DNA from 4 places in the Exiguobacterium sp. s150 genome. Region 4 is predicted to be linked to each of the others. Evidence: predicted binding sites of a transcription regulator. Region 4 holds the regulator's gene; each other region holds the start of a gene.
What was found. Region 4 encodes Rex, which represses fermentation and respiration genes when NADH is low (regulators of the CRP and FNR family bind a similar motif). Its sites were predicted from a motif close to TTGTGAAATATTTCACAA; they were not measured.

Region 1 (7,798 bases), on a different contig from region 4:
GAACATGGAGATGCTCGAGAAGACAGGGAACGCAGATGTCATGTTCCTCCACTGCCTCCCGGCGTTCCACGATTTAGAGACAGAGGTGGGCCGGGCCATTTATGAAGAGTACGGCTTGGCCGAGATGGAAGTGACCGATGAAGTATTCCGGAGCCGTCATTCGTTCGTGTTTGACGAGGCCGAGAATCGGATGCACACGATTAAAGCAGTCATGGCGGCGACGCTTGTCGATACAGCGGAATGGCTCGAACGTTGAGGAGAGGGGGGGGATTTGTCCCCTTTAATGAAGCGAAAGGGATGAGTTAAATGTCTACGAAATTAGATCATGACTCAAGCGGTTCAGCTGGCGCAAATCCTAGTCCTAAAGACAAACGGTTGGGGCTCGGGGCCCTGACGGCACTCGTCGTCGGTTCGATGATCGGGGGCGGGGCGTTCAACTTGGCGGCCGACTTGGCCCAAGGTGCGAACGCGGGTGCGATTCTCATCGGCTGGGTCATCACCGGCATCGGGATCATCACACTCGGATTAAGTTTCCAAAACTTAACGATGCGGCGACCGGACCTCGACGGCGGGGTGTATAGTTATGCGCGGGCTGGCTTCGGACAGTTCGTCGGATTCAACTCGGCTTGGGGCTACTGGCTCTCCGCCTGGCTCGGAAACGTCGCGTACGCGACACTATTGTTCAGTTCGATCGGCTATTTCTTTCCAATCTTCGAAGGCGGTCAAAACATCGCCTCCATCATCGGTGCGTCCATCATGCTATGGCTCGTCCACTCCCTCATTTTGCGTGGGATTCACGAGGCGTCGATGATCAACATCATCACGACCATCGCGAAACTCGTTCCGATTTTTGCCTTCATCACCATCACGTTATTCTTCTTCAATCTCGACAACTTCACGTTCGACTTCTGGGGACAGGGCGGCTTCTCATGGAGTAGCATCCGCGATCAAGTCGTCTCGACGATGCTCGTCACGCTCTGGGTCTTTATCGGTGTCGAAGGGGCAGTCGTCTTGTCAGGACGGGCCCGGAAGCGCTCGGACGTCGGGAAGGCGACTGTCATCGGTCTACTCGGGACGCTCATCATTTACTTGCTCATCTCGATTATGTCGCTCGGTTTGTTGAATCCAGAGAACGTGGCGAACGCCACGCAACCGGCGATGGCGTACTTGCTCGAGTCGGCAGTCGGTCCTTGGGGGGCGATGCTCATCAACGGTGGGCTCGTCATCTCGGTGCTCGGGGCGTGGCTCGGTTGGACGCTCCTTGCGGCAGAGATTCCGTACGTGGCAGGGAAAGACGGTGTCTTCCCGCGTTGGTTCACGAAAGAGAATAAAAACAACGCTCCGGCGAACGCACTTTGGCTCACGAATGGTTTAATTCAACTGTTCCTGTTCACGTTTCTATTCTCGGACGCAGCGTATAACTTCGCCTTCTCGCTCGCATCGAGCGCCATCTTGATTCCATACGCGTTCTCGGCCTTCTATCAAGTGAAAGTCGCAAAAAATGGCATCGGCTACAACGCCGGTGAACGTCGGACGCGCGATCTCGTCATTGGGGCGGTCGCTTCCATCTATGGGATTTGGCTCATCTATGCGGCAGGCGTCGATTACTTGTTATTGACGACGCTCCTCTACGCACCAGGGACGTTGCTCTACGTGAAAGCGCAACGTGAGAACGGGATCAAGTCGTTGACGAAGACAGAATGGACTGTCGCCGGTATGTTGACCGTCCTCGCCATTTTAGCGATCGTCCGCATCGTCTCAGGCAACATCACAGTCTTTTGATCGGGGGAATGGACATGAAGAAACGACGCGTCGTCATCGCGCTCGGTGGCAATGCAATCCAACAAGGGAAGGATGCGACCGCGAACGCCCAAATGCGCGCGGTCGAGACGACCGCCGACGCGTTGGCGGGTCTAATTGCAGAAGGAATCGAGGTCATCATCACGCACGGCAACGGGCCCCAAGTCGGAAATTTGATGTTGCAACAAGCAGCTTCCGATAGCGAGGCGACACCGGCGATGCCCTTAGACGTCTGTGGCGCGATGACACAAGGGATGATTGGGTATTGGTTTGAGAACGCGCTGACGAAAGCGCTCCGGAAACATGGACTCGAACGGTCGGTCGCGCCACTCGTCACACGGGCCGAAGTCGATCCGAACGATAGCGCCTTCAGTCACCCGACGAAGCCGATCGGTCCGTTTTATTCGGAGCAAGAAGCGATTCGACTCGAGCGAGAGACTGGCTTCCTGTTTAAAGAGGACGCTGGCCGCGGTTATCGTCGTGTCGTCCCGAGCCCGTTCCCGATTGCGATTTGCGAACATGCCGTCATTCGTGACCTCATCGACAACGGACACGTCGTCATCGCCTCTGGCGGGGGCGGCATTCCGGTCATCGATACACCGGACGGTTATGTCGGTGTCGAGGCCGTCATCGATAAAGACTTTGCCGCCGCAAAATTGGCCGAGCTCGTCGAGGCCGACATGCTCCTCATCTTGACAGCGGTGGATCACGTCTATGTCCATTTTGGGACGCCGGACCAAACGGCGCTCGAAGAGACGACGAAACAACAACTCGAGACGTATATCGCGGAAGGGCAGTTCGCGCCCGGTAGCATGTTGCCAAAAGTTCGCGCCGCCCTCCAATTCGCGGAGACGGGGGAAGGGCGCCTTGCCGTCATCACATCGCTCGATCAGGTCAATGAGGCGGTGCGAGGCCGAATCGGGACGCGTGTTCGCATGGCGGCGACGCTAAAACAATAATCGATTAACCGTGGCCGACCCGGGTCACGGTTTTTTGTGCACCCACATCCTGTCGTTTTCGAAACAGAGACATCGGGAAGGAAGATTGTATGTCGAAACTGACATTGGTATCATTTTTGGTGTAAACGTTTGCACAAACAGAGAGGGAGTGACGAAGAGCGGCAACGCTCGAACCTATGCGCTTATTTGAACAGGATCACGTCTATTCGAAGCAGATGAAACCGAAAGCGGATGAACGAGCCGTCGTGCAGGGAAGCTGTTATCGCTTCACCGTGCTCACGAGCCAATTGATTCGTATGGAGTACGCGGCAGATGGTGTTTTTGAGGACCGACCGACCCAAGTCGTCTGGAATCGCGACTTCGACGTCCCAGATTTTCGGGTCATCGAAGACGAGCACGAACTGCAAATCATCACCGACCACGTCCACTTGTACTATACGAAAGGCCCGTTCGCACCAAACACACTCTATGTCGATGTGAAAGGGAACTTCAGTACGTATTACAGTCGCTACACGTTCAACGGGCCAAAACGGACGCTCAAAGGGACGGCCCGGACGCTCGACCATGTCGACGGCGCGGTCGAACTCGATGAAGGGATCGTCTCAAAACAAGGCTACGCCGTTATTGACGATTCGACATCATTCATCATGACGGACGACCGCTTCGTCGAGCCACGCCGTAAAGACGTCCATGACTTGTATTATTTCGGTTACGGTCACGAGTATCGGCGTGCGCTCCGAGATTTTTATCAGCTGACCGGTCCGACCCCGTTGCTGCCGAGAAAAGCGCTAGGGAACTGGTGGAGCCGATATTGGCGCTACGACGAGACGGAATACAAGGCGCTCATGCGTCGCTTCAAGACGGAGGACATCCCATTTTCGGTCAGCGTCATCGACATGGACTGGCACGTCACCGACATACCGGAGGAGTACGGGAGCGGTTGGACCGGATACTCGTGGAACCGAAACTTGTTCCCGGACCCGAAAGGTTTCTTGAAATGGTTGAAAGAGGAACATCTCCTCGTCACGTTGAACCTCCATCCGGCTGATGGGGTGCGCGCCTTCGAGGACCAATACGAATCGATGGCCGAGGCGATGGGGGTCGACCCGGCGACCGGTGATCGAATCCCGTTCGACTTTTCAAATAAACGGTTCATCCAAGCGTATTTCGAACAGATGCATCACCCGCATGAAGCCGACGGGGTCGACTTTTGGTGGATCGATTGGCAACAAGGCTCGACCTCGAAGATGGAAGGACTCGACCCGCTCTGGATGCTAAACCATTACCACGCCGTCGATATCGCCCGAGACGGGAACCGTCCGCTCATCTTCTCACGGTACGCAGGGCCGGGAAGCCATCGTTATCCAATCGGTTTTTCCGGAGACACGCTCATCTCATGGGCGTCGCTCGCATTCCAACCGTATTTCACCGCGACGGCCTCGAACATCGGCTATGGTTGGTGGAGCCATGACATCGGTGGCCATTATCGCGGGGCGAAAGACGACGAACTCGCCGCGCGTTGGGTCGCGTTCGGGGTGTTCAGTCCCATCATGCGCCTTCATTCGACGTTCAGCATCTTCAACGGCAAAGAACCGTGGCGTTTTGGATTAGAGGCCGAACGCTCGATGCAGTCGTTCCTGCGCCTACGTCACCAGCTCATCCCGTACTTATATACGATGAACTGGCGTAACCATATGGAGGCGACCCCGCTCATCTTGCCGATGTATTATGAACATCCGGATGAGGACGCGGCGTATGACGTGCCGAACGAATATTATTTCGGCAGTGAACTGATTGTCGCGCCGATTGTCGAGCCGATGAACAAGGCGCTACACGTCGCCGCCTCGAACGTCTGGTTACCGAAAGGCGATTGGTTCGACTTCTTCACCGGACATCGTTATGCGGGTGACAAGTCGGTCCGTGTGTTCCGGGGAATAGACGAACAGGCCGTGTTCGCGAAGGCGGGAGCCATCATCCCGATGGCCCCGCACCATTCTGGGCGGAACGACACGGACAACCCGGACGAATTAGAAGTGCTCATCTTCCCGGGGGCCTCGAACACGTTCACGCTTTATGAGGACAATGGGACGGACCGTTCTTATGAGACCGGCGCGTATGCTGAGACGACGTTCACACTCGACTGGGAAGCCCGCCGCCTCGACATTCGTCTGTCTGGAGATGCGACGGTCTTGCCGGAAGGGCGTACGATGACGCTCCTCGTTCGTGGCGTCAAAGCCGAAGGTGCGTACAAGCAGGAGACACAGACGCTCCGTCTCGAGCTCGGAGAAGTTGACCGCGACATGACCGTCGAACTCCCGGTCGACTTGACGAGTAACGACCACCGCCTCGATCGGTTGTACCGTTTCCTCGACCGGGCCGAGATTTCCTATGATTTGAAAGACCGGTTGTATCAGATGTCGGCAGCAAAAACGCGCCTCGAGGCGTGGCTGTTCGATTTGCATGCGCTCGAACTCGAGCGGAATCTCCAAGACGCGATCATGGAACTGATGTTGGACTGAAGAGGGGGCTGTCCCCTCTTTGTCTTGTCAGAAAACTGTCGGGTTTTGAAAGCGTTTACATAAAGCGATTTAGTATATTGAAGGGGGAACGATTCGATTGTGGAAAGTGAGGGATGCGACATGTCGCAGCAATGGACGGTTGAGGACTTGAGACAAATCGACGTGTTCAAGCAGTGTGGGAGTCGAGAACTCGAGGCGCTTTTGCCGCACGTCTATCAACGGACATATCGAAAAGGACAGATTTTGTTTATGGAAGGCGACCCGCGGGAGCGCGTCTACTTTCTCATGGACGGTTACGTCAAGCTTGAGCGCCTCCATGAGACGGCGATGTATCAATACGCGGACTACTTGAAGCCGAAGCAGTTGTTCCCGTACAGCGGGATGTTTTCCACGACGTTCTACCGCCACTCCGCGGAGGCACTTACTGATATCACGGTCATTTATATGCCGGCGGACCGATTCGAACAGCTCGTCAAACGAAGTGCGACGATGCTGTTGAATATCGTCGGGCAGATGAACCGGATTCTCGATTTACATGAACGGCGTCTCCAAGAGATTATTACGCCAAGCGCGACGGATCGCGTGCTCAACACGATTCACTACTTGATTGAAGACTTAGGGGAGCGCGAGGCAGACAGCGTCCGTATCCGCTGCCCGTTCACGACGGTCGAACTGTCACGCCTGTCCGGGACATCACGGGAGACGGTGTCGGGTATTTTGTCGCGGCTACGGAAAGAAGACATCCTGCAATTCGATGCCCGACAACTCGTGACGGAGCATCCGGAATATTTTGAACAAGCGACGCATTGACACCGTACGGACGTACGGTGTTTTTTGCATGCTCTCGTAAGCGAAGCGTTCGCTATGGAGCGATGCATGCGATATAATTAGTGAGAATCATCACAAAGAAATGATGTTATGACTTGTTAGAAAGGATGAACGCAGTGAAACGACTGCAAGCCCTCGCGTTAGCTGAAAAGCGGCACATCATCGGCCTCGTCATCGCGGCCGTCATGATCGGTTTGTCGATTTTAGCCCAAGCCTATTTAATCGTCGACGTCGTCGACCGTGTCTTCTTACAAAATCAATCGTTTGAAAGCGTCCTTCCGGCGCTCGGTTGGCTCGTCGTCGCGCTTCTCGTCCGGGCGTTGTTCGGTTACGTCTCGGGACGCATCGGTGCGAGCCTGTCAGAGAAGGCGAAGCGGTCGCTTCGACGTCAACTCTTGGATCGTTATACGTCGAACCCGGTGGAGACGTCGCTCTCGGGACAATCCGGTAAGAAAGTGAGCGTATACATGGACGCCGTCGACGAGGTCGACGCCTACTTCAGCCACTATTGGCCCCAAGTGATTCAGACGTCGATTATTCCGCTCCTCATTCTCATCGTCGTCTTCACCCAACATTGGATCTCGGGCGTCATCATGATGGTGACGGCGCCGTTCATCCCGATTTTCTTCATCATCATCGGGATTGCGACGCAGAAGAAATCGGAACAACAGATGGAGAAGATGAATCAGTTCTCTGGTAAGTTTTTAGACGTCTTGCAAGGACTGACAACGCTGAAGCTATATGGACGGACGGAGCGAGAAGCGCAAGCCATCGAGAAGAGCAGCCTCGACTTCCGAGACGCGACGATGGTCGTCTTGAAGACGGCGTTCTTGTCCGGACTCATGCTCGAGTTCATCTCGATGCTCAGTACCGGTGTCGTCGCCCTTGAAGTGGCGCTCCAAATGGTCGTCTGGCAGAACTTGACGTTTTTCGCCGGCTTTCTCATTCTCGTCTTGGCCCCTGAATATTACTTGGCCATCAAAGACCTCGGTGGCGCGTTCCATACGGGACGTGGCAGCATGGGTGCGGCCGATCGAATCTTTGAAGCGCTCGACGCCCCGGATGATCGCATCGTGTGGGGTGAGCGCGTGCTGACGAACCGGACCCCTGAGCTTCGACTCGAGGAGGCGTCGTTCCAATATCAGGGCGGTCGCTTCACCTTGCAGCCGCTCAACGCTACGATTCCGGCGCGGTCACATATCGCATTGGTCGGGGCGAGCGGGTCAGGGAAGACGACGGTGTTAAATCTTCTTTCCGGGCTCGTCAATCCCGATACGGGTCGCGTCCTCGTCGACGGGGAGCCGCTCCACTCGTACACGGACACGTCGTGGTACGGCACGGTCGGCTATATCTCGCAGACCCCGTACTTGTTCGCTGGGACGCTCGCTGACAATATCGCTCTCGGCGAGGCGGCTGACGAAGCGGCGATCATGCGCGCGGCCGAAGCGGCCGGCCTCGTCGACGTGATTCGCCATTTGCCGGACGGGCTATACACCGAACTCGGTGAGGGCGGCTACGGCTTGTCTGGCGGCGAGCGGCAACGGCTCGCGTTGGCCCGCGCCTTCTTGAAACGGCCGGGCATCATCTTGTTCGATGAGCCGACGACCGGTCTCGACTTGATGACCGAGCAAATCGTGCGCCGCTCGATCGAAGAGTTGTCGCGCGACGCGACGCTCGTCACGGTCGCCCATC
Region 2 (7,798 bases), on a different contig from region 4:
CGACAACCGATTCATTCCGGTTGGTATGACTGAACAGACATCGGTTACCGAAAACGGAGAAACGTATTTGAGTGAGCAAGAAAAGATGGGGATTCATGCATACGATGTTGATACGAAGCAAGTGGTCGAATTGACGCCGGACGGAGACATGTGGAATGCGACCGTCTATGAAGACCAATTGATTGCCTTACAAGAAGACGGAACCGAACTCGTCGTCGACTTGAAGACAGGGAAGCAATCGACGCGGCCAGTTATCGATGGTTCGGTCGGCACGACGTCATACGTCGACGACCAACTGTATCATGCTCGTCCGACGAAAGAAGGGGCCGTCATCGACGTCTATCAAGATGGAAAAGCCATCTCGAGCGCTGTCGTGAAAGCGACGAACAATGCGGCGAAAGCGTTAGTGTCCGACACGGAATATTATGTACAATAACAAATAACCGAGAGGCGGCCGCCTCTCGGTTATTTTGATGGTTTCGGGATGATGACCCCTTCTTCTAAATCGAGCAACAAATCGATCAGCTCCGCACAAAATTCGGGGAACTGGTCGAGGAACGCACCTGGGCCGACCTCGTCCGTGAAGTCGATGTATAAATCCGATACGTTGCCGGCCATCTTCGCCGGGAGGGCGAGAAACGCCGATCCGAAACGCCAGCTGCCGCGAATGTCGAGCAGTTTCCCGAGCATGATGTCACCGACTTCACGTTTTTCAGGGAGGTTGACGCGATACGTCTCCTTCGTCTCCCAGTCGCGAAGACCGTCCTCGGTCACTTCAAAGACTGAACAGCGCGGGACGGCGAGTCCGCGGAGCGCGTGATACAGGGCCGGGGACATGTCCGCCTTATGGTCCGCTAAATAGCGACCGTGCGGCGTCATCCCGTCCTCGTCCGTCTCAAAGAAGACGGCCCAATCGATGAATAGGTCGCGGAACAGTTCGGCGTCTTTCAAATGCCATGTGCCTTCCGAGGCGATTTCTTGAATATAGTTTGTCCATTGCGTGCTCCGTGCGAGTGCCGCTTGCTCATATAATTTCTTCAGCTCGGCCAGCAATTCGGACTCTTCCACAAGCAATGGGAATGGAATCACTTTCCGGTCTTTTTTCATCGACGTGGTCCTCGCTTGTTCGCAGGGCGCTTGATGACTTTCGGTTTGTCTTCGATGCGTTTCTCGATGACGTCACCGCGGTAAATCTCGAGCTCCTTCAATTCGACGCCGAGTTGACGGGCGAACGCCTTCAAGTGCTTCAAGTCCTCATCGGTCACGAGTGAGAGCACAGTCCCGGCCGCGTTTCCACGAGCCGTCCGGCCCGAGCGGTGAATGAAGTCGTCAATCGATTCGGGCAAGTCGAAATGGACGACGTGCGTCACTTCTTCGATGTCGAGGCCGCGAGCGGCAAGGCCCGTCGTGATGAGGAGCGGGTACTCGCCTTTGCGGAATTCACGGAGCGTCTCGACGCGTTCCCGTTTGCCTTTTAAGCTGTCGAGCATGCGATAGTTCACGTTCATCTTCTCGAGCTCTCCTTTTAAAGGCGGCAAGAACGAGCGGTTGTTGATGAAGGCGAGCGCTTTGACACCGTCGACGTGAGACAGACGGCGGAGTAGCTCCGGCTTGTAGCGGCGTGTCGTCAACATGTAGCCGAACGTCACTTGGTTATTCACGGCCCGCTCGATTTTAATGTGAGCCGGTTCATTCAAGAACGGTGCGGCCCAGGCGTTCAACGAATCCGTCAACGTCGCTGACACGAGCGCGATTTGGCGATTTGCTGCCGTATGCTTGATGATTCGCTCCGCGGTCTCGGTCAACCCGCTGTCGATGATTTGATCCGCTTCATCGAGAATGACCGTATGCGTCTCATGCAACTTCAATTTCTTCTTTTCAATCAATTCGACGAGACGTCCCGGCGTCCCGACGATCAAATGCGGTTTTTTCTTCAATCGGTCGATTTGACGCTTCAGCTCAACCCCACCGATGAACGAGGCGATGCGGACATCACCTTTCTCCGTGAAGCGTTGGGCGACGTTTTGAATCTGCATGACGAGTTCTCGTGTCGGGGCGACGATGACGACTTGGATGCGTTCGTTCGTCGGGTCGATTTTCTCGATTGCCGGTAACAAATAGGCGAGCGTCTTCCCGGTGCCGGTCGGCGCCTCGATGGTCACGTCTTTGCCGTCAAGCAAGAGCGGGAACGCTTCTGCTTGGACCGGCATTGGTTCAGTGAAGCCGAGGCGCTCCCAGGCTTCATTAATAAATGGTTTTGTAAAGTTCATATCAGTTCTCCTTATCGTTGGGCAAAAACAAAGGAAGCATAAGCGCTCCCTGTCTCAAATATAACGAACATGTTCGGTGTCGCCGTCAAATGACGAGCGCAGTGTCTGGGTATACGTTTGGCCGTCTTCGATGAGCGAAATGTGCACATCGATTCCGTCGGCTGTCCGTTCGATGCCTTCGAGCGTGAACCCTTGGTAGACGCGGTACTGTAACTCCGTCACCAACTGCTCATACGGTTTTAACTCGGGATGCGTCGCGACGACATCAATCGGTCGTGAGACGAGCGCGACGAGTAAGCTGTCTCGATAATCGATGAAATCTTCGTTTTCGATGTCATCATCGAAGCGAATCCAAAATCCTGCATCTTCAAATTCTGTAATGAATCCGTCACGCGATTCTCCGGCTGAATCGACTTTAAGTGAAATTCGATCACCGACTTTCAAGTCGTGCTCAGGTGTCAATGGTTCATACGTCATGGGAAGAACCCCTTCCTCTTCTACAATGTTCTGCCTTCATTGTGTCTGAAATGCGTCAAAAATTCAAGTTCTATCCCTGAAGTGTGAGGGACATCACACCTAAATCTGTATACTTCGTCACAGAAAGCAAAGAGGAGTACAGATGACGCCGAAGACTTGCAACCATGGGCATCATCTGTTTCAAATTTGAGTGATGGCCTAGTATAACAGATAGTGAAGCGCTTACAAACGGCGAGGCGTATCAACGTTCATTAGATTGTTACAACATTCACAAGTTCGTAATACATCTTGTTCACTTTTTCACGTACACTCATATTATAGAAAGCAGGCAGTTATCTCAACCTATGAGGAGTGACCAACCATGGCAACCGAAATCAAATCAGCGTGGTCAGGATTTGTTCCTGGTCAATGGACGACGGAAGTGAACGTCGGGGAGTTTATTCGATTGAACCGGCACGAGTATACGGGAGACGATCGTTTCTTGGCAGGGCCGACGGAGGCGACGGATCGTCTTTGGGCACATGTGATGGAATTGACGAAACAAGAGCGAGAACGTGGCGGGGTTTGGGATGTCGATCAACATACGCCATCGACCATCATCTCGCACGGACCAGGATACTTAGACAAAGCGTTAGAGAAAGTCGTCGGCGTTCAGACGGATGAGCCGTTCAAACGCTCAATCCACCCGAACGGCGGGATTCGGATGGTCGATGCGGCACTCGAATCGTACGGGTTCGAGCCGGATCCGCAGATCACCAAAATTTATTCGGACATTCGGAAGACGCATAACCAAGGTGTCTTCGATGCGTACACGCCTGAAATGCGTGCGGCTCGGAAATCGGGGATCATTACGGGTCTTCCTGATGCATACGGACGCGGACGCATTATAGGAGACTATCGTCGCGTCGCTCTTTATGGTGTCGACTTCTTGATGGCTGAACGGAAGAAAGATTTGGCGAAGCGTGGTGGCTTCTTGTCTGAAGCCGATATTCGGACACGCGAAGAAATGTCGGAACAGCTCCGGGCGCTCCAAGAATTGAAACAGCTCGGTACGGCGTACGGGTTTGACCTCGGCCGTCCGGCGGAAAATACACAAGAGGCGTATCAATGGGTGTACCTTGCTTATCTCGCAGCCGTCAAAGAACAAAACGGGGCCGCCATGTCACTCGGACGCGTTTCGACGTTCCTCGACGTCTATGCAGAGCGTGACATCGAAGCTGGTCGTTTGACGGAGTCGGATGTCCAAGAAATCGTTGATCACTTCATTATGAAGCTTCGAATCGTCAAGTTTTTACGGACACCAGACTATAACGAACTGTTCTCCGGTGACCCGACATGGGTGACCGAGTCAATCGGTGGCATGAGTGAAGACGGTCGCTCGAACGTGACGAAGAGCTCGTTCCGCTTCCTCCATTCGCTCTCAAACCTCGGCCCGGCTCCTGAGCCGAACTTGACGGTGCTCTGGTCAACGAGATTGCCAGAAGGGTTCAAACAATACTGCGCGAAGATGTCGATTGAGACGTCGGCTATCCAATATGAAAACGATGATCTCATGCTTCCGACGTTCGGTGACGATTATGGCATCGCCTGCTGTGTGTCGCCGATGAAAATCGGGAAACAGATGCAGTTCTTCGGCGCTCGCGCCAACATGGCGAAAGCACTCCTCTATAGCATGAACGGGGGACGCGATGAGAAGAGCGGCGACCAGATCGCACCGGCTTGGGAGATGAACACGGAAGACGTCCTCACGTACGAAAAAGTGTACGCTGACTTCGACCGGACGCTCGATTGGCTCGCTGAACTATATGTCAACACGCTCAACGTCATCCATTTCATGCACGACAAATACGCGTACGAACGTATCGAGATGGCGCTCCACGACCCTGAGATTTTACGGACGATGGCATGCGGCATCGCCGGCCTCTCGGTCACAGCCGACAGCCTGTCAGCCATCAAATATGCGACCGTGAAACCGGTCCGAAACGAACAAGGCATCGCCGTCGACTTCGAGACAGAAGGCGACTTCCCTAAATTCGGCAACAACGACGACCGTGTCGATGCGATCGCCGTCGAACTCGTTGAATCGTTCATGGAAAAAGTACGCAAGCATAAAACGTACCGTGATGCGCTCCATACGCAGTCGGTCTTGACGATCACATCAAACGTCGTCTACGGCAAGAAGACAGGGAACACACCAGACGGACGTCGCGCCGGCGAACCGTTCGCACCAGGTGCGAACCCGATGCACGGCCGGGATACGAAAGGGGCAGCCGCGTCGCTCTCATCAGTCGCGAAACTCCCGTTCGAACACGCGCAAGACGGTATCTCCTACACGTTCTCGATCGTCCCGAAAGCGCTCGGTAAAGAAGAAGTGGCACGTGAACTCAACTTGGCGGCACTCCTTGACGGTTATATGGGCGGGGCACATAAAGGCCATCACTTGAACGTCAACGTCTTCAACCGTGAGACGTTGCTCGATGCGATGGAGCATCCGGAAGAATATCCACAGCTCACGATCCGTGTCTCAGGTTACGCGGTCAACTTCATCAAGTTGACACGCGAGCAACAGATCGACGTCATCAACCGGACGTTCCACGGTTCACTGTAAACAAAGGCTTGGCGGCCTTCACTCGAGGGCCGCTCATTCGTTAGGAGGTCATTTCGATGACAATGGGATATGTACACTCGGTCGAATCGTTTGGAACCGTTGACGGCCCGGGAATTCGTTTTATCGTCTTTTTACAAGGTTGTGCGCTGCGTTGCCTCTATTGCCATAACGCTGATACGTGGGATTTCAAAAAGAATAACCATCGTTCGGCCGAGGATGTCATTCAAGAAGCGCTCAGCTATCGTCCGTTCATGGAAGCGTCAAAAGGCGGCATCACGATTTCTGGGGGCGACCCGCTCGCGCAGCCAGAGTTTTTAGAGGCGCTGTTGCGTGAAGCGAAGAAACACGGGCTCCATACGACACTCGACACGTCAGGTGCACTCCGTCCCCCTAACTTGGACGCGATTTTGGACCATACCGATCTCGTCTTGCTTGATATTAAACATATCGACGATGACATGTGTAAGAAACTGACAGGACGGAGCAACGTCAACACGCTCGCGCTCGCGGAGCACTTATCCGAGCGCGGAACGAACATGTGGATTCGCCATGTCCTCGTCCCGGAATGGACACTCGATGAAGATGCGCTCCGCCGCACGGCAGCGTTCATTCAAAAACTCGATCACGTCGAGAAAGTCGAAATCTTACCGTACCATGAGATGGGCGTCTACAAATGGGAGGCGCTCGGTCTCGACTATCCGCTCAAAGGGATTAAACCCCCGACGACGGAACAAGTCGAATGGGCGGAAGGGATCTTACAAGGAACCGTTTAAAAAACTGCGCAGACCGTCATCATGGTCTGCGCAGTTTTCTTATAGATGCTTTTGATTCACGTGTAGACGGATGGCGGTCTCATCGAGCGGGCGTTTGGCGACGCCGGTCTCGACGGCCGCGGTAGCGACCGCGACGGCTACGGCCGGTGCGACGCGTTCATCGAACGGACTCGGGATGACGACCCCGTTCGTCAAATCTTCCTCGGTCACTAGGTCGGCAATCGCATGGACGGCGGCTTCCTTCATTTCCTCATTGATTTCGGTCGCGCGAACGTCAAGCGCGCCGCGGAAAATGCCTGGGAAGGCGAGGACGTTGTTCACTTGGTTGGCGAAGTCCGAACGGCCGGTCGCCACGACGCGGGCGCCTGCGTTTGTCGCGAGTTCCGGCATAATCTCTGGAATCGGGTTCGCTAGGGCGAAGATGATTGGGTCGACGGCCATCGAACGGACCATGTCTTCCGTGACAGCCCCGGCCGCCGAGACGCCGATAAAGACGTCGGCCCCTTCGAGCACGTCGGCGAGCGATCCTTCGTGTTGCTTCCGGTTCGTCGCGTTGGCGATTTGGTCTTTGAACGGGTTCATCCCTTCGACGCGTCCTTCGTAAATCGCGCCTTTCGTGTCGCAGATGACGAGGTCCTCGACACCGAAACGCTTCAATAATTTGGCGATGGCGATGCCGGCTGCACCGGCCCCGTTCATGACGACGCGGAGTTCCGGCATCGTCTTATCAACAAGGCGTAGCGCGTTGACGAGACCGGCCAAGACGACGATGGCCGTGCCGTGTTGGTCGTCATGGAAGACGGGAATCGGAAGCGATTGTTTCAACCGAGCCTCGATTTCAAAACACTCGGGTGCTTTGATGTCTTCTAAGTTGACCGCGCCGAACGTCGGTGCGAGCAGTTCGACCGTCCGAACGATCTCGTCGACGTCATGCGTGTCTAGGCAGATGGGGAATGCATCGACCCCGGCGAAGCTTTTGAACAAGACGGCCTTCCCTTCCATGACCGGGAGGGCGGCCTCAGGTCCGATATTCCCGAGACCGAGGACGGCGCTGCCATCTGAGACGACGGCGACCGTATTGGCCCGGAGTGTATAGTCATAAGATAATTCTTTATCGTCAGCGATGCGTCGGCACGGCTCGGCTACACCCGGTGAATAGGCGAGGCTGAGCGCCTCTTTCGTGTCGACGTCGACTTTCGGTGTCGTTTCCAATTTTCCGTGATGGAAAGCATGCATCTCGAGTGCGCGTTCATTCAATGTTTTCATGTCTCTCTCCCTATGGCTAAAACGATTTTATCTATGGCGATTCGTGTATATTGTAACGAAGTAACCGCTTTCTTTCGAGGGGTTTGTGCACATTCAATGGAACAATTTCTGAACGTATGTTCATAAATATCGGACTCGTGTTAGGATATGGTACTAATCGAAGCCGTAAAAAGAAGGAGACACGGCTATTTCCGTGTCTCCCGATTCGTTATGCTTTCGTCTTTCGTTTCTTCTTCTCGGCGATGCGAGCTGCTTCCGCTTGTCGTTTCTCGGCGTAGCGGAGTTCGCGCTCGAGTTTGACGAAGCTTTGATACCGTTTCGCATCGAGCGTTCCGGATGTGATGGCGGCTCGGACGGCGCAGCCCGGTTCGTTGCCGTGCGAACAGTCGCGGAACCGACACGCC
Region 3 (7,798 bases), on a different contig from region 4:
GATGTGGCGGAAGTTATACGAACGGTTGTCGTGATACGACACGTGCCCGAAAATGTGGACGTCATGGGCGGCCGAGGACGTGGCGTGCGCCTTCACCTCGATCCCGCCGAAACAGCCTTCGGTCAAATTATTGACGAGGACGACGTGACGTGAGCCGTCATCGACCTCAATCCCGTTCGAATTCGAAAAACCGGCCGTGTGCGTTCGACCGTGCGGGTGGTGGCAATAACAGTTCGTGATATAGATGGCGTCGCTGTGATGGGTCGTGATCCCATCGTCCCCGTAATGGGTCGCCTCGCATCGGTCGAGCCAAACGTAACGGCTCCCGTTCGCCGCCCGTAGGCCGTCCCCGAGATAGTGGTAGTGGGGCGCCGTGATGTCGAACGCGTGCAAGCCGGCATTCTTCGCCGTCACATGGTGAATCCAGCCGAACGTGACATGGGCGAACGTCAACGCACTCGACGCCGTATCGCCGCTCGACGTCCGTTCGACGTCGCCGAGGCGATCGACGTTCCAATCGAGCGTGAGATGGGCGACTTCGATATGGTGGTTGCCACGGAACGGTGTCGCATTCCGGAGTAGACGTCGATGTTTCGGGGCCCCGTCGGCGAGCTTAATCACGGTCTTGTCCTGTCCGGCCCCTACGAGTACGCAGTTCGATGGCATTCGAATCCCTCGGACGACGTACGTCCCGGCTGGTACGTGGACGCGCCGATTTGAACGAAGGGCGAGCCGGAAGGCGAGCGTGCAGTCGGTCCTCCCGTCCCCGACGGCCCCGTACTCGGTCACATCGACTTGGTGTGTCGTTGCTTGTGTCAGATTCAAATATTCCGCGTCCAGTCGTCTCATCCAAACGGGACGCACCATATCGTCTGCCACTTCGAGGGGAAGGGCGTTCGTCACCGGTACGATTCGTTCGGTCAATGGAAGACGTGACGGTTCGGTATGATGTTGATGCGGATAGGACTCGCGGCGAGTCGCTTCATGCCAAGCGAGCGTATCCGTCCATAAAGATTCCTCCGCATAAGCAGAGTTGGCGCGAATCGTGGCGTGGGGATTCGATCGATTAATGGCCTCCATGGTCTGTCTCCTCCTCGTGATGACTTCCCTCTGACTGTACCCGATTTCGAAGTGTTTTTAGCAAACCGAAGTATTTAGTAGACAGAAGCATTTGTCCGTGGTATATTACGTATGTGCTTAATTAAGAATAGCTGGAAACATAATTCACAAACGCTTTGGATTATTTTTCGTTTTAAGATAATCCCAGAGGTTTGTGCTTTTTTTTGGTCAGTTTTTTCTAGTAAGGCACTACTATAACGCTCAGCGTTTATTTCAGGAGGGTTCATTATGAACACAGGTAAAGTAAAATGGTTTAACTCAGAAAAAGGTTATGGCTTCATCGAAATGGAAGGCGGAGACGACGTATTCGTACACTTCTCAGCAATCCAAGGCGACGGCTTCAAGACACTTGAAGAAGGCCAAGCAGTAACTTTCGAAATCACTGACGGAGCTCGTGGACCACAAGCTTCTAACGTTGAAAAAATCTAATCTTCCTTAACTTTAAGGAATTTTACAACCTGTCCGCATCTGCGGGCAGGTTTTTTTGTGTTTAATCGCGTGCCTCCGGGGAAGAGTATACGAGTGACAATCACAAGGAGGGTATTCGAAATGGATGCATTGCAAACGGCAAAAGATATTTTGAATCACAGCAACGTAGGGACGATGGCGACTGTCTATAAAGGAAAGCCGCATAGCCGCTACATGACATTTTTCCACGATGAATTGACGCTCTATACCGCGACCTCGAAAGACACAGATAAAGTCGACGAGTTGAAAAACAATCCGTATACACATATTTTAATCGGTTACGATGGCGACGGTGTCGGCGATACGTATTTAGAGATTTTAGGGGAGACGACCGTGTCGGACGACGAGTCGATGAAAGAAAAAGTGTGGAACGAGAAGCTCGAAGGTTGGTTCGACGGTCCGGATGATCCGAAACTTGTCATCTTGAAAGTGACGCCACAATCGATGCGGGTCATGAATAAGAAAGGGCAACCACCGCAAGAAGTTCAGTTATAAAGGTCGACGTGACGTCCAAACGGGCGTCTTTTTTGTGGAATTTCCAAAAAGTGACTGACTTATGACACACATATGGACGAACGGTGAACGATTGTCATAACGTATGTGAAAAACTGAACATGAGTGGTATATTGTGAATGTAATCACATATAAGTCATCATTCCACATAACAAGGAGGTATTATCATGTTCACAAAGTTTTGGCAAAACCACAACATCGCGACCGGCATCTTGACCGTACTTCGGATTTGGCTCGGTTATCACTGGCTCACGGCCGGGTGGGGAAAAATCACAGGCGACTTCGCATCTGGTGGCTATCTTCAAAACGCAGCGTCGCTCGCGACGGGCGACCATCCGGCGGTGGCCGGTTGGTGGGCCGCCTTCCTCGAAGGCTTCGCGATTCCGAACGCAGCGTTGTTTGACATCTTGATCCCGTATGGTGAGTTTTTGGTCGGTCTTGGCCTCTTGCTCGGAGCGTTGACTCGTAGCGCCGCTTTCTTCGGTCTCGTCATGAACATGGCGTTCTTGCTCTCAGGTACGGTCAGCACGAACCCGACGATGCTCATCGTTTCGGTCCTCATCCTCGTCGCCGGTTACAACGCTGGGAAAATCGGGATCGACGGGTTGTTCCTTCGCAAGTTCGTTGAAACGAAAGTCATGCATCGTTCACCAAATCGTCAAATAGCGTGACGACTTTCTGACATTCTCCTGTGACAAACCGTTCGTTGTTCGGCTACGATGAACATAGCATGGATTGCAAAGGAGAACAGAAATGAACGCTACACAGTTTAAATGGCTCGGATATACGGAAGGCATGTCGTTCTTATTGTTATTGTTTATCGCGATGCCGCTCAAGTATTTAGCGGGTATGCCGCTCGCCGTCAGCATCGTCGGTGCGGCGCACGGATTCTTGTTCGTCGCGTACGTCGCGGCTGCCGTCTACATGGCGTGGCGCTTCCGCTGGAGTTTCAAAGTGCTCGTCCTCGCGGTCATGGCGTCGGTCATCCCGTTCGGACCGTTCCTACTCGAAAAACGAATTTTACCTTCAACAGAGAAGACATCGAACTGAGCGGTTCGATGTCTTTTGGCGTTCATGCACTTTCCGCGTCTGCTGACACAGCTGCTTTTTCGGCAGCGATGTCGTGACGGATCCGATACATCGCAAGCAGCGTGATCGATAGCAGGCAGACCATGCAGACTGTATAGAGGAAAGTGACCGATACCCATTCACTCAAGGCGCCGAACAAGATGAAACCGAGCGGCGTGATGCCCATCGCGAGTGATTCGAGCACACCGATGACCCGACCGAGGTAGCTCGGTTCTGTATTCGTTTGTAAATACAGTTGCATCGGAATGTTGACCCGGATGATGAAAAAGCCGCTGAACAGCGTGAAAGCTGTTAAAAAAACGATGGCCGGTGTAATCGAGAAGTCAAAATAAACGGGCACGGCCGGTGCGATAAAGAGGCAACTCATGACGATGAGCGACGTTCGGACTGTCGCGAGGCGATACTTGATCGCAAATATCGGTAATGCATGGGCGAGCGAGGCGACTAAAAAGCCGACGGCGAACATGCTTTCTAATAAACCGAACTGGAGCGGGCTCGTTCCGATTTCTTGCAAGGCGACAATCGGAAATAACACTTGTGAAGCGACGAAGAAAAAGTTGAGCAGTGCGGCAAGGACGGTCAACGTCCACAGCACGCGCTGCCGTTTCAAATAGCGGAAACCGGAACGGACGTCTTCCCACGTCGAATGATCGGCGGAAGTTTTTTCATATGATTGAAAGGTGAGCCGGGAGGCGAAGAGAGCTGCGATGATAAAGAGCAGTGACGAGCTGAACAGAAACGCTGAGATCGGTAGAAGGAGGAACAACGCCCCGGCCAACAGTGGTGTACCGATACTCGAGATCGAGACGACGCTTTGAATGAGCGAGTTGGCACGTTGCAGTTCGTCTTTATCAAAAAGAAAAGGAATCGAACTCGACAGCGTGACCGACAAGAAAGTCGAGACGATAGAGAGCAGACATGTGATAATCAAGAAGACAGGGACGCCGAACGTCCAAACGAGACTCGCAGCGCCTGCGAGAAAGAACAAGGCCGCGCTCAACGATTCCATCGTGATGATGACACGCTTGCGGTTCAGTTTATCGGCATAGACACCGGCGAGCGGGGATAACAGGACGCGGGGCAACGTGCCAAAAAGAAGGACGAGCGCGAACTGGAGTCCGGAGCCTGACGTCGTCAGGACGGTCAAGCCGGCGACGAACGTGAACAGGCTCGAAGCGAACAGCGACATGAATTTCCCGAGCAACAAGACGTACAAGTTTGGTGATGTGTTCATCAGAATCATTCTCCTTTACTATAAAGTTCAATTTAATTTAACTTTTTTAAAGAGGTGCTCTATGATTGGACAACAGATTAAAGCGTTACGGAAAGAAAAAAAGTTGACCCAAAGCCAGCTCGCAGAAGGCATCATCACGAAATCGATGCTCAGTATGATTGAGAACGGCAAGGCGGAGGCGTCGATGCGCAGCCTACGCGAGATTGCGAAGCGACTAGACGTGCCGGTACAGTCGCTGCTTGTCGATGCGCGAGAAGCAGATTTACAGAAAATCGTCGAGGAGATTGAATCGACACAAGGGACGCTCCAATCATGGAAAGATGAAGACGTCCAACAAGCGCTTCGTCCTTATTTAGAAGACGAGATGAACTCGGTATGGCAAGGGAAAGCTTATACTTTATTCGCGGACACGATGTTCAATAATGGAGAGCAACAAAAACTGCTTGAGCTATACGATCGGGCAATTGCGGTGTTTGAGCGGTTCGAGGAGAAAGAGGAACTGATTATGGCGCGCATCAGCCAAGCCTTTTATCTGCTTATGTGGAATCGTTTTGACGAGGCGATTGAGCGCATTGATATGCTTGAATTGATTGATTTGAGGAGCATGAAAACGAAGACGCGTGTTGAGTTCAGTATGTTGATGGTGTTCCGGAATATGTTGTATGACGATGATTTGCCAGGTGCGATTCGTCGTCTTGAAGATACACTCGATTATATGACACGGACAAAGATATACTATCGTGTGGACGATGTATATCGTGTCATCGCGATATGTGCCCTGTATTTAAAAGATGAGGATTTAGTCTTAAGTGCGCTAGAGAAAGCGAAGCAATACACTGCCTTTACAGGGGATGTATCAATGAAAATACGTGTCGCGATGACCGAGGCGCTCTACGCAATTGATTATCGGAAAACAGACCTTCTAAAACAGCAAATTTCGGTTATGGACCAATTATTAGCGGGGAATGAAGAGTTCATTGCCGCATTCGAGATGAGTAAAGGTGTTTATTTCGCACTGACCGGTGAGACAGAAGTAGCTCGGAAGTCGTTTTTGAAGCTGTTGGAGCACCATGATCAGTGGGCGAAGCATGGTTTTGTCGACCAAGCCATTTACTTCGAGGGATTGTTAATTGGAACGAGTCACGGTTGTGGGGATGAGTGGATACCGTTGATTGAACGAGAAGTCGGTTTATTCCCGGAAGGTCGTTTCCGGAGCCACCTTACTTCGATGATGAAAAAAATCAAGGGCTGATGACTCAGCCCTTGAACGTTTGAATGAGTGTTCCTTTCCCATCCTCGACTTGAATCGAGGCGTGCGCGCCATTGACGAGCGTCAGTTGTGGCGGCACGTGCCCGCAGTCGATGTCATAGATGACGGGTACGTCGAGCATGTCTTGAAGCTCGGCGTAGACGTCTTCGGCCGTATAGCCTTGGATCGGTTGTTGCGCCTCGCTTCGGCCGAACAAAATTCCGCTCGTATGATCGAACCAACCGGCCCACTTCATTTGAAGGAGGGTCCGTTTGAGTGCAGGGACGTCGAACTCAGCGTTCTCGAAGTACCAAAGAATCGGCTCCCCGTTCAAATGCTCGCGTTGGAACGTGTGGATGTCGCCATAAGGCGTGCCGATTGTATGCAACAAGACGTCGATGCAACCGCCGAGCAGTCGCCCTGTCGCCTCGGTGCCGCCCATCGCTTTCCATTCGGTCGTCTCGGTCAAATGATAGATGTGCGGAGTCGGGTTCCCGTGTTGCCATTCCTTTTGATAATGCTCCGAAGCGCGTTGAATGACGGTCTCGCCTTCTTTTGCCGAGACGACATCGAGCCAACGTGAACTCGTCTCGTCCCACTCCTCGCCGCGAAGGTCGACGAGGTTCGTCCCATGCGCTGAGGCGATGCCGGTTTTTAACGTATAGACGAATAGAAATAAGCTGACGTCGGAATAACCGAGCATCCATTTCGCCGGTAGCGCGTCCCAAGCGATACGGTCTAGAATTTCAATCAATAGCGTCCCGCCCCACGGCGGGATAATCAAATCGATCGTCTCGTCTTGAAACAACGACGTCAGCTCACTCGCGCGGACGTCGGCAGGCGCCGACTTGGCGTTTGACTGCGTCCAACTCGACGGCTGGAAGCGTAACGTGAAACCATGACGGTTGAACGTCTTCTCCGCTTCATGGAGTAGATGGTGAAGTTCGGTCGGGATGCCGGATGAGGGCGCCGTGACACCGACCGTTCTGCCGGTCAGTTGGGGATAACGAATCATAAAGGCCTCCTGTGGATAAGTAGTGGAATGAAGTGTGGAATCGGATTATCCACATGTGGACAAGTCACTTTTGACGCATATGCTCCGCATGACGGATGCCCCACGCGTTCATCGTTTCGAGCACCGGGATGAGCGTCCGTCCGTATTCGCTTAATCGATAGTCGACGCGCGGCGGCACTTCCGGATAGACGGTCCGGATGATGATGTCGTGCTCTTCTAAATCACGGAGTTGGGCCGTCAGGATTTTTTGACTGATGTTCGGAAGCGCGCGTTTCAGTTCACTGAACCGGAGTGTGCCTCCGTTAATGAGGGCGAGTAAAATCGACGGCTTCCATTTGCCCGTAATCAGTTCGAGCGCCGTATCGACTTCACAACTTGAGATTTTCGTCACAACGTTCTCTCCTTCATAGTATCCTTTACGTAACTATACCACCTTTTTGTGCCGTCTTCTGTCGATTTCACTTAGCGGGTATACTCAAAAGAGAGGTGAAGAACATGAAACTAACAAATATCAAATTAGGTGCTGTCACGTTGCGCGTCAGCGACTTGAACACGATGCAAGCTTTTTATAAAGAAATCATCGGGATGGACGTTCTCGACACGAGAGACGGGTACGTGACGCTCGGCACGGAGACGACGCCGCTCGTCATCTTGCATGAAGTGAAAGGCGCGCGACCAAATCGTCAAGCGGCTGGCCTGTTCCATTTCGCCATCCTTCTACCGGACCGAATCGAGCTCGGCCGAGTGCTCCATCATTTAATCAGTCGTCACATCGAGGTCGGGCAAGGGGACCATTTGGTGAGCGAGGCGTTCTATTTGAGCGATCCAGAAGGGAACGGCATCGAACTGTATGCCGACCGACCTCGTGACCAGTGGGAATATGAGCCGAACGGGCACGTGAAGATGTCGACGGATCCTGTCGACTATCAATCGATGCTCGAAGCGGCGGCCGATCGCCCGTTCACGGGACTGCCGTCCGGGACGACGATGGGCCACGTGCATTTCAAAGTTCGTTCTCTCGAGATGGCGCGTTCATTTTATGCGGATCGCCTCGGTTTCACGGTGACGACGGACTCTTATCCGGGTGCCTTATTCTTGGCGGCCGACGGCT
Region 4 (7,798 bases):
TACATCAACGGGGACGGTGTCGCCATCGTCGAATGGTCGAACTTGATCGAGTCGTCGCTTCCGACTGAACGGCTCGCCATCACCATTGAGCGTGTTGGGGATGAAGAACGACGGCTGACGTTTGCACCGGTCGGACAGAAGTACGAGACAATCGTCCAGGAGGTGCTCGCATGAAACAGTTGATGATTGATACGGCGACGACACGACTGTCAGTCGCGCTCAGTGAAAATGGCACGATTCAAGCCGAGGCAACGGTCATGGTATCGAAGAACCACGCCGTCACGCTCATGCCGATGATTGAGCAGCTCATGGCAGCCGTCAAATGGACACCAGCTGAACTTGAGCGCGTCATCGTCACGACCGGACCGGGCTCGTACACGGGCATCCGCATCGGGGTGACGACGGCAAAGACGCTCGCCTATACGCTCCACATCCCGCTCGTCGGCGTCTCGGCCCTCCGTCTCATGGCGGCAGCCCCGAACACAGAACGCCCAGTCGTGTCGCTCATCGACGCACGACGCGGGAACGCCTATATCGGACATTACCAGCATAATGAACCACTCACCCCAGATACGCATGCGTCCGTCGAGACATGGCTCGAGACACATATGAAAGGGGAGTTCGTCGTTGTCGGTGACGTCGAACCGTTCCGAGACGTCTTAGCAAACTATTCCTATACAGAAGCGCCAGCCGCCCACTGCTATGGACGCGCGAGCGATCTCGTTGCACTCGGAGAAGAGACATCGGACGTCCACGCGTTTGAGCCGGAATATTTGCGTCTCGCTGAGGCGGAGGCGAAATGGCTCGAGGGACAAAATCATGGCTGACATCACCATCCGCCGCATGACGTGGCTTGACGTCGAAGAAGTGACGGCCGTTGAAGAAGCCTCGTTCGCGATTCCGTGGACGAAAGAAGCGTTCATGAATGAGATGCTTCGAAACGAGCAAGCCATCTATTTCGTCGCCGTTCATGATCGTCGTGTCATCGGCTTTGCCGGGGTATGGAAAATCGTTGACGAGGGACACATCACGAACATCGCCGTCTTACCGGAATATCGGGGACAGGGTGTCGGAAACCAGCTACTTCACGCGCTCGTCACGTACGCCCGTGCGCAATCGCTCGCCGCGCTCACGCTCGAGGTGCGTGTCTCGAACGTCGGCGCTCAGAAGCTGTACGAGCAGTTCGGCTTCGAGTGCGCCGGTCGTCGCAAACGCTACTATCAAGACAACAATGAAGACGCCTTGATTTACTGGGCGAAGTTAGGAAGTGAAACCGAATGAACACATCACTCATCTTGGCGATCGAGTCGAGCTGTGATGAGACGTCGGTCGCCCTCGTGAAGGACGGCAAGACACTCTTATCAAACGTCGTCTCGTCACAGATTGAAAGCCATAAACGGTTCGGCGGCGTCGTGCCCGAGGTTGCCTCGCGCCATCACGTCGAGCGAATCACGTACGTCATCGACGATGCCCTCAATGAAGCCGGTGTGACGATGCAAGACGTCGACGCCGTCGCGGTCACGCAAGGTCCTGGACTCGTCGGAGCGCTCCTCGTCGGCATCAGTGCCGCTAAAGCGCTCGCGTTCGCCCACAACAAACCGCTCATCGGGGTGCACCATATCGCCGGGCATATTTATGCGAACGACCTCGTCGAAGAGATGGACTTTCCGCTCGTCTGCCTCGTCGTCTCAGGTGGTCATACCGAGCTCGTCTATATGCCAGAACATGGCGTCTTCGAAGTCATCGGTGAGACGCGTGACGATGCGGCCGGTGAGGCGTACGACAAAGTCGCCCGGACGCTGAGCCTCCCTTATCCAGGCGGACCGGCCATCGACCGTCTCGCGGCGAGCGGGGAAGACACGTACAAGTTCCCACGCGTCCGACTCGAGCCAGGCAGCTTCGATTTTAGTTTCAGCGGGCTGAAGTCATCGGTCATCAACGCCGTGCATAACGCCGAGCAACGGGGCGAGACGATTATCCCGGAGAACTTGGCGGCAAGCTTCCAAGCGAGTGTCGTCGAAGTGCTCGTCGAGAAGGCGATTCGTGCCGTGAACGAGAAAGGTGCGAAACAACTCCTCGTCGCCGGTGGTGTCGCGGCCAACCGTGGCCTGCGGGCCGCGCTACAGGCAGCGGCTGACCAAGAAGGCATCCGCCTCGTCATCCCGCCGCTCGCGCTTTGTGGGGACAACGCCGGCATGATTGGGGTCGCGGGACATCACGCGTATGTGCGCGGGAAGCGCGATACACTAGCGATGAATGCGGTTCCTGGGTTATCCTTAGAAGAGAGCATGACAGTCTAGGGGGAAATAGAGACATGACGAAACGCATCATCATTGGCGGGCTCGTCGTACTGCTCGTCGTCGCGACGTTTTTGCAAGTACGAGAGATTATCCGCGCCTATAATATCGCCTATCAAGAAGAAATCGTGCCGGAAGCGACGCGTGTGCGTTCGCTCACCGGGGCCGAATCGCTTGAAGGCATCAGCCGGGTCACGGGCGAGAACACGCTCGTCGAAGCGCTGTATGGGTATAAGAACATGGACGACCAAGACATCGAGAGCGTCCTCGTCGTCGATCGCAACTTAGGGATTCAACCGAAGGCGAGCGACGCCTACTACGAACTTTTCCCGGGACGCGAGGCGACCGAGGAAGAGGCGGCGCAGTTCGAATCGCTCATCGCCGAGTTCGATGAGCAACAGCTGTTCGCCCAAGTCATCTCGACCCATGAAGCACGCTACGTGACGAACCGGGAAGAAGCGATGACATTTTACAAAGTGTTCGTCCGTGACGTCGACACGAACGAATACGTCTTCTTCATCACCGAAGACGGCACGAAACTCGACTTCCATACGCGCGGCTTCTTGCCACTGCGTTATTTCTAAACAAAAAGGGAAGCGGACTCCATTCGAGGAGAACGCTTCCCTTTTTCATGCTTCTGGACGATGTTTTTTCTGTTTATACCACATATTCACGCGGCTCACGATGAAAACGAGGAGCGCGAGCACCCACATGAACAGTGTCGTTTGATAGAAGTGGAACCAGACCGACCCGGGTGCATAAAAGCTATGCACCGTCACGTCGACCGGCCAGACGACGAGGCGGATGAAGAGCGTGCTCATGAGCAATCCACTCAGGAGACTGATGAAGATGCCGCTCCACGTCTGGATGATGAAGCCGATGACGACGGGCAAGAAGTAAAACACGATTGTCGGGACGATCGTCGATTCTCCACGGATGAGCTCGGACACGAATTCAGTCCCGGTCGGCACGATGAAGGCGAGACCGGTCAAAAACGCATGCAACCAGTCGATCCGCAGCGCACGGGACCGCATCATGAATGGAGCTCCTCCCATTCCGCATACAGTGCCGTGATTGACTCTTTCGTCGCGTCGGACTCGCTCGATAGCTCCTGTGCCCGCGCGAAGTCGTTGAAGACGTCCGGCTCGCAAAGGAGCTGTTCAATCTCTTCGAGGCGCGCCTCGTGCTGTTCAATCGTGAGCTCGATCTCTTCGATGCGCTGTTTCATTCGACGCTCCTCACGTTGTTGTTCCTTGTCGGCCCGTTGCTTTTTGACGACGACTTGTTTCGTCTCAACGCGTGCGAGCCGGGCCAGTTCTTCGAGTTCTTCTTTCTTCTCGACGTAGTACGAGTAATCACCGAGGTACTCGTCGATCCCGTTCGGCGTGATCTCGAGGACCCGCGTGGCGAGCCGGTCGATGAAGTACCGATCGTGCGAGACGAACAGGATGGTGCCGGGATAGTCGAGGAGCGCGTTCTCGAGAATCATCTTCGAGTCGAGGTCCAAGTGGTTCGTCGGCTCGTCCAAGATGAGCAAGTTCGGCTGCTCGAGCTTCAGCTTTGCGAGCGTCAAGCGGGCCCGTTCACCGCCTGACAGTTCGTGGACACGTTTCATGACGTCGTCCCCACTGAAGAGGAACTGGCCGAGCAGGCTCCGTACGTCTTGCTCGCGCATGAGCGGCCAGTCGTTCCAAATCTCGTCGATGACGCGGTTCTTATCAGACAGATTCTGTTGCTCCTGGTCGTAGTAGCCGATCTCGACGCCGGTACCGTAACGGATGTCGCCGGTGAGCGCCGGCTGTTGTTTCGTCAACACTTTCAAAAGCGTCGACTTGCCGACCCCGTTCGGGCCGACGAGGGCGACCGATTCGCCGCGCTGCAGCTGGAAGCGCAGGTTTTGAGCGATTGGTTCCTCATAGCCGATGGCGAGGTCGCTTCCGCTCAACACATCATTCCCGCTCTGGCGTTTGATCGTGAACGAGAGGACGGCGCTGCGTTCGTCGCCGTCCGGTGCATCCATCCGGTCGACCTTCTCGAGTCGCTTCCGGACGCTCTGGGCACGCTTCGTCGTCGTCGCGCGGGCGATGTTACGTTGGATGAAGTCTTGCATCTTGGCGATCTCTTCTTGTTGTGACTCGAACTGCTTCTTCTCTTGCTCATAGATGGCGGCTTTTTGTTCGAGGTACTTCGTATAGTTGCCGACGAAGCGACGGCTCCGATGACGCGACAGCTCATAGACGACCGAGACGACCCGGTCGAGGAAGTAGCGGTCGTGGGAGACGATGAGGACGGCGCCTTTATAGCCGCTCAAGTACTTCTCGAGCCACGCGAGCGTCTCGATGTCCAAGTGGTTCGTCGGCTCGTCCAAGATGAGGAGGTCCGGGCTCTGGAGGAGCATCTTCGCCAAGGCGAGACGCGTTCGTTGCCCACCCGAAAGCGTGTCGATTTGACGCTCGAAGTCGTCCGGATAGAACCGCATCCCGTGTAGCACCGAGCGAATCGTCGCTTCATATTGATAGCCGCCCCGATCCTTGAACGTATGTTGTTCCTCGTCATACGCGGCGAGGAGCCGTTCATAGGCGTCCGCATCGTTCAAGATGCGTTCACTGCCCATGTCTTGCTCCATCCGTCGGAGCGTTTGTTCTTGCTCGATTAAATCGGTGAAGACGGTGAGCATTTCGTTCCAGATCGTCTCGCTCGATTCTAGCCCGGAGTCTTGGGCGAGGTAGCCGATCGTGACGTCTTTTGGCTTCATGATGTCGCCTGAGTCGTAGTTATATTCCCCGGCGATGACTTTGAGGAGCGTCGACTTGCCGGCACCGTTCCGGCCGACGAGGGCGACACGTTCACCTTCTTGAATCTCGAGTTTGACGTTCTCTAAAATCGGCTCGACGCCGAATGATTTCGATAAGTTGTTGACTTGCAATAGGATCAAGTGAAAAAACCCCTTTCTCTGTATTTAGTATACTGTATTTTTTAGTCTTTTCAGGTATATTCGTTGAGTGGTCATGTGAATTCGTTTACAATCAAGGTGTATGAAATCAGATTCGTGTGTAACGTGTCGTAAAAAGGAGGCTCTTTCCGTTGAGTCAAAACGAACCAAAGATTCCGCAAGCGACAGCCAAACGGTTGCCACTATATTATCGGTTTATCCAAAGCCTGCATTCATCAGGCAAACAACGTGTCTCTTCTGCCGAACTGAGTGAGGCGGTCAAGGTCGATTCGGCGACGATTCGCCGCGACTTTTCGTACTTCGGTGCGCTCGGTAAAAAGGGATATGGCTATAACGTACAGTATCTGTTAGACTTTTTCCGAAAGACGTTGAACCAGGACGAAATCACGAACGTCGCCTTGGTCGGGGTCGGTCATCTCGGGACAGCTTTCGTCAACTATAACTTCCTTAAAAACAATAACACACATATCGTCGTCGGGTTCGATGCAGATGAGACAAAAGTCGGCACGACGATGTCCGGTGTCCCGATTCATCACGTCGATGAGATGGAACAGATCATGAAGCAAAACAAAATCGATGTCGCCATCCTCACGGTCCCGTCCGCCTATGCGCAGCCGGTCGCCGATGACTTGGTCCGCTTTGGCATCAAAGGGATTTTGAACTTCACGCCGGCTCGACTTACGGTGCCGGACACGGTCCGCGTCCATCATATCGACTTGTCGATCGAACTCCAGTCGCTCATTTACTTTATGCAACACTATCCATCTGCTGAGGGGGTCCATCAATAATGGAATTACTAGCATCGTCACTCGTCGTCGGGATTCCGGGGGGAGCAAGTCTCTTCATTATCGCGATTATCGCGCTCATCATCTTCGGGCCGAAGAAGTTGCCTGAGTTCGGCCGTGCGGCCGGCCAGACGCTCCGTGAATTCAAAAATGCCACGAGCGGTATGATGAACGAACATGATGAAAAAGACAAGAAAGATTCTGAGAAGAAAGAGCAGTAATCATGAACCATCAACCTGATCAAGAGCGGGCGCTGTCCGACCACTTGACAGAGCTGCGGAGACGACTGATGCTGTCGGCATTTGTCGTCTTTGCCTTCTTTTTGGCCGCTTTGCCGAGTGTCAAATACGTGCTCGCCTATCTACAGGCGGACCTCGTCGAACGAGGACTAGAGCTGAACGCCTTTGGGGTCGCGGACCCGCTCATGATTTATTTGAATTTGGCGCTCGTCATCGGTCTCGTCGCGGCCAGTCCGTTTCTACTGTATCAACTGTGGGCGTTTGTCGCACCTGGTCTGCATCCGAAAGAGCGGAGAGGGACGCTCGCCTATATCCCAATCATCTTCATCTTGTTCCTCGTCGGTCTCGCGTTCGCCTACTATTGGTTGTTCCCGCTCGTCCTCGACATCTCGACGAACCTCGGGCAAGACCTCGGGCTGACGCAAATCATCGGGGCGTCGAACTACTTCACGTTCCTCTTGCAACTCACGATCCCGTTCGGCCTCTTGTTCCAACTGCCGGTCGTGACGATGTTTTTGACGCGTATCGGGGTCGTGACGCCGTCTTTCTTATCAAAGATTCGGAAGTACGCCTACTTCGCGTTGTTCGTCATCGCGGCGTTCATCACGCCACCTGACTTGACGTCGCACCTCATGGTGTCGCTACCGCTCTTCTTCCTGTATGAAATCAGCTTGTCGATTTCACGCGTCACGTATCGCGGGGTGCTCAGACGTGAGAAGGAAGCGCAAGTGAAAGAACAGATGGATTTGATGAAACAGATGAATGAGAAGTGAGCATCGCGTTCTTGGACGCGATGCTTTTTTTGAACGAGTAAGTGTGACGTCACCGTGGTAAGATAAGGAGACCATCAACGATTCAGGGAGGACAGGTCATGTGGGAATATTACGGGGATGCGCTCATCGCAGTCGGCGTCTTGACGACGGCCTTACTTATCTGCGCACTTCATTTTTTACGGTCGTCACGTAAGCGAAGACTGACGTTTCCGCTCTTTCTCGGGGGAATCGGCTATACACTGTTCTTGATTGGTCTCGTCTTCATCCGTGGCTGGGACGGGATGGGATGGAGCTTGATCGGATTCAGTCTATACGCCTTCGGGCTCATTCTTTATATCGGCGTCGCCACCTATCTTTGGGTCAAACAGCGACGCCTATCCTCTTGACCATCCTGATCACAGGATGGTTTTTTCGTGTCACAACGAGCGTTCAAATTTTCGACATAATTACGTGAAAAGTTGAGCAAAGGTATTGTCAAACTGTCTTGTGAAATAGTACACTAATTTCAGAAAGTAAATGTGATATTTATCACAAACACTAACTTGCCTAACACTCAAAGGAGAGACAACCATATGAAAATCGCAGTCATCGGATGTACACACGCAGGAACAGCAGCAGTCAAAGGATTACTCGCCAAGCACGACAATCTCGACATCACGGTGTATGAGCGGAACGACAACGTCAGCTTCCTCTCATGTGGGATCGCCCTCCACGTCGGCGGTGTCGTCAAACGTGCGGAAGAGCTCTTCTA

Region 1: a site for Rex is predicted at 6,167-6,184, ahead of cydD (thiol reductant ABC exporter subunit CydD). Genes of this name have one in related genera too.
Region 2: a site for Rex is predicted at 3,004-3,021, ahead of pflB (formate C-acetyltransferase). Genes of this name have one in related genera too.
Region 3: a site for Rex is predicted at 2,214-2,231, ahead of KNP76_RS09390 (DoxX family membrane protein). Genes of this name have one in related genera too.

What each region holds. Positions count from the first base shown of each region.
Region 1 covers NZ_JACSMC010000011.1:40,070-47,867, reverse strand. Annotated here, with positions in the region: gene argF (ornithine carbamoyltransferase) at 1-256, shown strand, start outside; gene arcD (arginine-ornithine antiporter) at 307-1,782, shown strand; gene arcC (carbamate kinase) at 1,797-2,759, shown strand; gene KNP76_RS07445 (glycoside hydrolase family 31 protein) at 2,936-5,278, shown strand; gene KNP76_RS07440 (Crp/Fnr family transcriptional regulator) at 5,399-6,088, shown strand; gene cydD (thiol reductant ABC exporter subunit CydD) at 6,214-7,798, shown strand, end outside.
Region 2 covers NZ_JACSMC010000008.1:11,546-19,343, forward strand. Annotated here, with positions in the region: gene KNP76_RS06005 (hypothetical protein) at 1-436, shown strand, start outside; gene KNP76_RS06010 (hypothetical protein) at 466-1,107, opposite strand; gene KNP76_RS06015 (DEAD/DEAH box helicase) at 1,104-2,270, opposite strand; gene KNP76_RS06020 (hypothetical protein) at 2,325-2,747, opposite strand; gene pflB (formate C-acetyltransferase) at 3,109-5,355, shown strand; gene pflA (pyruvate formate-lyase-activating protein) at 5,412-6,128, shown strand; gene KNP76_RS06035 (NAD(P)-dependent malic enzyme) at 6,168-7,394, opposite strand; gene rsgA (ribosome small subunit-dependent GTPase A) at 7,603-7,798, opposite strand, start outside.
Region 3 covers NZ_JACSMC010000017.1:1,181-8,978, forward strand. Annotated here, with positions in the region: gene KNP76_RS09375 (glycoside hydrolase family 55 protein) at 1-1,080, opposite strand, end outside; gene KNP76_RS09380 (cold-shock protein) at 1,348-1,548, shown strand; gene KNP76_RS09385 (pyridoxamine 5'-phosphate oxidase family protein) at 1,669-2,082, shown strand; gene KNP76_RS09390 (DoxX family membrane protein) at 2,268-2,771, shown strand; gene KNP76_RS09395 (DUF3817 domain-containing protein) at 2,854-3,150, shown strand; gene KNP76_RS09400 (MFS transporter) at 3,173-4,423, opposite strand; gene KNP76_RS09405 (helix-turn-helix domain-containing protein) at 4,485-5,675, shown strand; gene KNP76_RS09410 (S66 family peptidase) at 5,680-6,687, opposite strand; gene KNP76_RS09415 (winged helix-turn-helix transcriptional regulator) at 6,752-7,078, opposite strand; gene KNP76_RS09420 (VOC family protein) at 7,183-7,798, shown strand, end outside.
Region 4 covers NZ_JACSMC010000014.1:3,931-11,728, forward strand. Annotated here, with positions in the region: gene tsaE (tRNA (adenosine(37)-N6)-threonylcarbamoyltransferase complex ATPase subunit type 1 TsaE) at 1-174, shown strand, start outside; gene tsaB (tRNA (adenosine(37)-N6)-threonylcarbamoyltransferase complex dimerization subunit type 1 TsaB) at 171-827, shown strand; gene rimI (ribosomal protein S18-alanine N-acetyltransferase) at 820-1,281, shown strand; gene tsaD (tRNA (adenosine(37)-N6)-threonylcarbamoyltransferase complex transferase subunit TsaD) at 1,278-2,300, shown strand; gene KNP76_RS08410 (hypothetical protein) at 2,315-2,881, shown strand; gene KNP76_RS08415 (hypothetical protein) at 2,927-3,334, opposite strand; gene KNP76_RS08420 (ABC-F family ATP-binding cassette domain-containing protein) at 3,331-5,232, opposite strand; gene KNP76_RS08425 (redox-sensing transcriptional repressor Rex) at 5,382-6,038, shown strand; gene tatA (twin-arginine translocase TatA/TatE family subunit) at 6,038-6,256, shown strand; gene tatC (twin-arginine translocase subunit TatC) at 6,259-7,047, shown strand; gene KNP76_RS08440 (YesK family protein) at 7,146-7,433, shown strand; gene KNP76_RS08445 (FAD-dependent oxidoreductase) at 7,620-7,798, shown strand, end outside.